DNA from 3 places in the Aeromonas sp. MdU4 genome. Region 3 is predicted to be linked to each of the others. Evidence: predicted binding sites of a transcription regulator. Region 3 holds the regulator's gene; each other region holds the start of a gene.
What was found. The regulator MetJ, encoded in region 3, represses methionine synthesis genes. The targets are predictions, from matches to a motif close to AGANNTCTAGANNTCT.
Positions count from the first base shown of each region.

Region 1 (2,268 bases), on a different contig from region 3:
TCAGGGCGGAGTAGGGCACTTTGGCCTGCATGTGGCAGAGGTTATCGTACTCGTTGATCAACGACACAATCTGGGTGAGCGGATCGAGCTGCCCCTTCTTGAGCCCCTCCGGTCCGCTGCCATCCAGATATTCATGATGGTGCAGCACTATGCCCTTCGCCTCGGCCGGGAAATCTTTGGCCAAGTTGAGCAGGTCGAGGCCATAGCGCGGGTGCTGGGCCATCAGGTTCTGTTCGGGTTTGGTCAGCGGCTCGGTCTTGCGCAGGATCTGGCTCGGGATTTTCAGCTTGCCGATGTCGTGGAACAGGGCACCCATGCCGATCTGACGGATCTCGTCGGCCGTCATGCAGCACTCCTTGGCGAGCAGCATGCTGAGCACGCTGACGTTGAGGGAGTGGAAATAGAGGTTGTTGCCATCCTCGCCGTCGGAGACCAGATGGAGCACCATCTCATCCACCGAGAGCAGCTGCTCGGTCATGGCGTTGATCAGCTCCTGCGCCTCACCGATGGCATTGAGGGGGCGAGACTGGATCTTGCTCATCACGCTGCGCACCTGTGCCAGCGACTGCTGGAACTGTTTCTCGCACTGCTGCAGCTCGCGGCGATACTGCTGGAGCTGCTCGATGCGGCGCTCTTTCTCCTGCTGCATCTCTGCCTGGCGCTGAGCGGCATCCGCCGTCTCTTGCGGCTGGGGCTGCACCTGACTGAGGGGTTTGGGCGGGGAATCGCTCTTGTCGGGGATGATGGTGACCAGTTTCAAGCCGAGTCGACGGATCAGCTCAATCTCCTCTTCACTCTTGATCTTGAAGCTGGAAAACAGGAACGGGTGTTCGCGCCACCCCAGTGGCAGGGATACATAATTGCCGACTTGCAGCCGATCTACGGAAATCTTGATACCGGTCATTATCTTGGAAGCAGGGAAGATACTGAGCCGTATGCTAGTCAAAGGTGAGGGTGAATACAAAAGGTATCTGATGACAGAGCGGGAGCTTTATTATAGGCTTCTAGATGTCCAGACATATTTACCGATGCAGTACAGGGAGTAAGCATGCCGATCAAGATCCCGGATCAGTTACCCGCCGCCGAAGTGCTGGGGCAGGAGAACATCTTCGTGATGACGGAATCCAGGGCCGTCACTCAGAACATTCGCCCGCTGCGAGTGTTGATCCTCAACCTGATGCCCAAGAAGATTGAGACCGAGATCCAGCTGATGCGGATGCTCTCCAACTCGCCGCTGCAGGTAGATGTCGATCTGCTACGCATCGACGATCGGGAGTCGAAGAACACGCCGCAGGCGCATCTGGAGAACTTCTATCACGACTTCGAACAGGTGCGTGGCAACAACTACGACGGCATGATCATCACCGGGGCGCCGCTCGGGCTGGTGGAGTTCGAGGAAGTGGTCTATTGGCCGCGCATCGTCGAGATCATCGAGTGGTCCCATCAGCATGTGACCTCCACCCTCTTTCTCTGCTGGGCGGTGCAGGCGGCGCTGAAGGCGCTCTATGGCATGGAGAAGCAGACCCGTGGCGAGAAGCTCTCCGGTGTCTATCACCACCATCGCCTCGACGAGCACGAGCCGCTGCTGCGTGGTTTTGATGATGAGTTCGTCGCGCCCCACTCCCGTTATGCGGCATTCGATGGCGATCTGATCCGGGCTCACACCGATCTGCAAATATTCGCCGAGTCAGCAGAGGCGGGCGTCTATCTGGCGGCGACCAAGGATTGTCGTCAGGTCTTCGTCACCGGTCATCCCGAGTACGATGTCCTGACGCTGGATGGGGAGTATCAGCGAGATCTGGCGGCTGGGATCGAGCCGGCCATCCCGGTCAACTACTACCCGAACAATGACCCGAGCCAGACCCCGCGCGCCAGCTGGCGCAGCCATGGCCACCTGCTGTTTGCCAACTGGCTCAACTACTATGTCTACCAGCTCACCAGCTACAAGGTGGAGGATATCGGTAGGGTCTTTACCTACGACCAGAGCGGCAAGTAGTTCAGTCGTTGTCCTCCAGCCGGTCGGCCAGCGTATCGAGCCACTGGCGGTGCACGGCGAGTGTGAATGCCTTTGGTCTGCGGGCTTTGATGGTGGTTATGACCTCGTCGAGGGGCTGGCCGAAAGAGAGCAGCAGTGTCGCGGCCATCAGCCCGGTACGGCCACTTCCCCCCTTGCAGTGAATGGCCAGATGTTTGCCATCGTGCAGCAGGCAGATCAGTTGTGGTAATGCTTGCTGCCAGGCCCGCTCGAAGGCCGCATCAGGGGCTTTG
Region 1 is NZ_JBHFMW010000027.1:137,064-139,331, reverse strand. Features, by position in the region: gene ACE1BR_RS16720 (HD-GYP domain-containing protein) at 1-904, opposite strand, end outside; gene metA (homoserine O-succinyltransferase) at 1,049-1,996, shown strand; gene ACE1BR_RS16710 (protein tyrosine phosphatase) at 1,998-2,268, opposite strand, start outside.
Region 1: the regulator MetJ is predicted to act here: its motif matches at 1,007-1,022, upstream of metA (homoserine O-succinyltransferase).

Region 2 (2,268 bases), on a different contig from region 3:
CCTCTTTATTCTGGGGGGCGGCAGCGCAGCCAAACTGGAGAAGTTTGTCGATCGTATCGAGACCCGGGCGCCACTTATTCCGGCAGCCAGCCTCAATCAGGCCGGTATTATCGGGGCAGCCCTCTATGCCGCCGAACGGCATCAGGACTAATTGTCCATCGATGCCTTAGTTTCCCAATACCAAGAGGGCCCGACAGCCATGTCGGGCCCTCTCTCTATCTGCTCTTTGGCTCTATGAGTTCCCTACAAATCATCGAGCCGGTGGGCCCCATGTACCAGCTGGGTCAGGCGGGTTTGTTCCAGCCGGGCCAGATTGTCGAGCAAGGCTGCGGTGGCGGGTGTCGGGCACTCACGGGCCAGATGTCCCAGCTCGCCAATCAGCTGCTCTTCCCAACGGCAGACCAGAGCTACTATCTCTTCGGTTCGAGCCGAAGCAGACAACTCGCAGCGGGCAATATCCGGCAACATATCTTCGCTAAAACACTGATCCAGCCAGGTCTCCCGCACCGATTCGCCAAGCTGGCTGGCATACTCCTGCAGATGGGCGCTGGCGGCATCCTCCCGCCCTTGCAGATAGACCAGCAGCATCCTGCAGCGCTCGCTATCCACCTGATCGCCCAAACGTCGGTAACAGAGACCAAGCTGGTGATGCACCAGCTCGAGGTAGTGCAGCAACTCTTTGATCTGTTGGAATCTCATCGCTCTGCTCTCCATGCTGAATCAGTCATTCAAGTATAAAAAACGACCAGCGATCCCCCAATCCCGATCCCGCTTCTCCTTGCGCTGCATCAAAGTTGGGACAGGTATAAAGAAGCTGGCAGACAAGATGCTCAACTTTATGCAATTCTGAGGCTGGTGATAGGCTGGTGCTGCGGCCAGAGAGCCGCAACAGGGATACCTAATAGAACGGAGCCTCATCGGCGATTAGCCAACTTTAATTCGGCCCTTCCGCTTCACCACAAAATTCAATATGGCATGAGCTCAAAACCTCTTGCTCCTTATCTGCCAGCTGAGAATCCTTATCACTTTTTTAGACGTCTAGACGTAAAAACATGCGTTGACACAGCCATCCGGACATCTTAGCATCATCCCCCATGATGGCAGCGTAACCCAGTGAAACCTCTGCCCAATTTTCCCGCCTGTAGCGCCCTGTGCTGTAAGGCTGTTAGCACGGAAGAATCCATGATTAAGTTGATCGGTCTCAACAAAGTCTACGGTACAGGCAGTGACGCCGTGCACGCCCTGCGTGACGTGAGTCTGCATGTACCCCAAGGCAAAATCTTCGGGGTGATCGGTGCCTCCGGTGCCGGCAAGAGTACCCTTATTCGTTGTGTCAACCTGCTGGAGCGCCCGACAGAGGGGCAAGTCATCGTCGGTGGTCAGGATCTGGTCGCCCTGAGCGAACGGGATCTGACCCAGGCCCGCCGCCAGATCGGGATGATCTTCCAGCACTTTAACCTGCTCGCCTCCCGCACCGTGTTTGCCAATATCGCCTTTCCGCTGGAGCTGGCAGGCTGGAGCAAAGAGCGGATCAAGAGCCGGGTCGAAGAGCTGCTGGCGCTGGTCGGGCTGGAAGCCCGCGCCCAGGCCTATCCCTCCGAGCTCTCCGGCGGCCAGAAGCAGCGTGTCGCCATTGCCCGGGCACTGGCCCCGGCGCCCAAGGTACTGCTCTGTGACGAGGCCACTTCGGCCCTCGATCCGCAGACTACCCGCTCGATCCTGACCCTGCTCAAGGAGATCAACGTCAAGCTGGGGCTCACAATCCTGCTTATCACCCACGAGATGGATGTGGTGAAAGGGATCTGTGACGAAGTGGCCATCATCAGCGATGGTCGCCTGATCGAACAGGGCGAAGTGGCCTGGTTCTTCAGCAATGCCAAGACCCAGCTGGCCCGTGACTTTATCCACTCCACCATCCATCTGGAGGTACCGCAGGAGTATCAGGATCGGATGAGCGCAGAGCGGGTTGCTGGCAGTTACCCGCTGCTGAAACTCGGCTTTACCGGCAGCACGGTCGATACACCGCTGATTTCCGAGGCAAGCCGCCGTTTCAACATCGACATCAGCATTCTGAGTGCGGACATTGAATACGCCGGTGGCGTCAAGTTCGGCTTCCTGCTGGCAGAACTGTTCGGGGATGAAGCCCAGTGCGAGGCGACCCAGCAGTTCCTCATCGACAACCATATTCAGCTGGAGGTAATGGGTTATGTCCGAAGCCATGATTAATCTGCTCATCACGGCCCTGGGCGATACCCTGATCATGGTGTT
Region 2 is NZ_JBHFMW010000002.1:114,755-117,022, reverse strand. Features, by position in the region: gene ppgK (polyphosphate--glucose phosphotransferase) at 1-151, shown strand, start outside; gene ACE1BR_RS02000 (hypothetical protein) at 244-699, opposite strand; gene metN (methionine ABC transporter ATP-binding protein MetN) at 1,183-2,226, shown strand; gene ACE1BR_RS01990 (methionine ABC transporter permease) at 2,207-2,268, shown strand, end outside.
Region 2: the regulator MetJ is predicted to act here: its motif matches at 1,033-1,048, upstream of metN (methionine ABC transporter ATP-binding protein MetN).

Region 3 (2,268 bases):
GCCTCATTTCGGCGCTCTACTTCCTCTCCATCTTCCCGATCCTGCTTATCTACGGAGTCGGGCTGACCAACACGGTGGAGAGTTTCATGATCAACCAGCTTGGCATGGCAACCCCGGATCGGGTGATGCTCTCCGGCGTGCTGGTGTTCGCCATGATCGCCGTGATGCTGGCGGGGGAAAAAGCGATGCTGCGCGCCTTCGCCGTCATGGTCTATCCGCTGGCCGCCATTCTGCTGGCCCTCTCCTGCTACCTGATTCCCCAGTGGCAGTGGCCGGAAGTGACTGCGTTTGAATGGGGCAGTTTCCTCAATACCGTTTGGCTGGCACTGCCGGTCACCGTGTTCGCCTTCAGCCACGCCGCCGCCATCTCAGGTTTTGCCAACGTGCAGCGCCGGGAATATGGCGAGCTGGCCGAAGCCAAGAGCAGCCTGATCCTGCGCAACACCACAGTGATGCTAGTGGGTTTCGTGCTGTTCTTTGTCTTCTCCTGCGTGCTGAGTCTCTCGCCCGCCCAGTTGGCCGAAGCCAAGGCCCAGAACGTCTCGGTGCTCTCTTATCTGGCCAACATCACCGATAACCCGGTGATCGTGACCTTGGGACCGCTGATCGCCTTTATCGCCATCAGCTCGTCATTCCTCGGCCACTTCCTCGGAGCCCGAGAAAGCCTGAAAAGCCTGATCGCCAAGCCCACCGGCCTGCCGCTGGCGAAGGCGGACAAGGTCGGGATCGCCCTGATGTTCTTCTCCATCTGGGGTGCCGCCGTCATCAACCCCGGCATTCTGGGGCTGATGGAGACCCTCTCCGGCCCGGTCATCGCCATGATCCTGTTCATCATGCCGGTCATTGCGATCTATAAGGTGGAGGCGCTGGCCCGCTTCCGTCATGGCTGGACCAACGGCTTTATCCTGCTGACCGGTTCGCTGGCGGTATCGGCGCTGATCTTCAGCCTGCTGAAATAACAACGGCCCCGTAAACGGGGCCGTTGAAACGACAAGAGGCGACCCGTGGGTCGCCTCTTGTTCATTGCAAATCGCTTACTCTTTGTCGAAATCTTCGATCTCTTTGCCCAGCGCTTCCATGATGGCGCGCGCCTCGGCAGGGACGCTGTCCGGCTGATCCTTGCGCAAATCTTCATCGCAAGGAAGCGGCTGACCAGTGAAGGCATGCAGGAAGGCTTCACAGAGCAGCTCGCTGTTGGTCGCATGACGCAGGTTGTTCACCTGACGACGGGTGCGCTCATCGGTCAACACCTTCAACACCTTGAGCGGGATCGAGACGGTAATCTTCTTGACCTGTTCGCTCTTCTTACCGTGTTCCGCGTAGGGGCTGACGTAGTCGCCGTTCCACTCTGTTCCCATGACTCACCTGTTCTCATTTAGCCGTGAGCACGGATTTTAACCCTTAAGGAAATTAATGGCAATCCAACAGCAAAGCCATTTAGACGTCTGGAAGTGTTGACGGCCTTTTTAAGCTGGCGTAGTGTGATTCATCATGATGCCAGCATTGGCACGATAGCGTGTGGCAAAAACCGCGTGGCAGGAAGAGTAGCCACCGTCCAGAGAGATCAAGGAGAGAAACATGACCCACAAGGCCACCCTGGCGGTTCGCACCGGGATTGAGACAGACCAGCAACACGGTGCCGTGGTGCCGCCTATCTACCTCTCCAGCAACTACACCTTTGCCGACTTTGGCGAACCCCGTCAATACGATTATGCCCGCTCCGGCAACCCGACCCGTACCAATCTGGCGGACGCGCTGGCGGCACTGGAAGGGGGTGCCGGTGCCGTGGTCACCAGCACTGGCATGGGGGCAGTCCATCTGGTTACCACCGCCCTGCTCAAGGCGGGGGATCTGCTGATCGCCCCCCACGACTGCTACGGCGGCACCTGGCGCCTGTTCGAGTATCTGGCGGCCAAGGGCCACTACCGTGTGCAGTTTGTCGATCAGGGGGATGAGGCCGCACTGGCCGCATCGCTGGCCCAGAAGCCTGCGCTGGTATGGGTCGAGACCCCCTCCAACCCGCTGCTGCGGGTGGTGGATATCAGCGCCATTGCCAGCGCCGCTCATGAGGTGGGTGCACAGGTAGTGGTGGACAACACCTTCCTCTCCCCCCTGCTGCAACAGCCACTGGCGCTTGGTGCCGATGTGGTGGTGCACTCCACCACCAAGTACATCAACGGTCACTCAGACGTGGTGGGCGGAGTGGCGATTGCCAAGGAGGCCGCACTGGCCGAATCGCTGGTGTGGTGGGCCAACTGTCTGGGGCTC
Region 3 is NZ_JBHFMW010000006.1:198,705-200,972, forward strand. Features, by position in the region: gene ACE1BR_RS04585 (aromatic amino acid transport family protein) at 1-959, shown strand, start outside; gene metJ (met regulon transcriptional regulator MetJ) at 1,035-1,358, opposite strand; gene metB (cystathionine gamma-synthase) at 1,579-2,268, shown strand, end outside.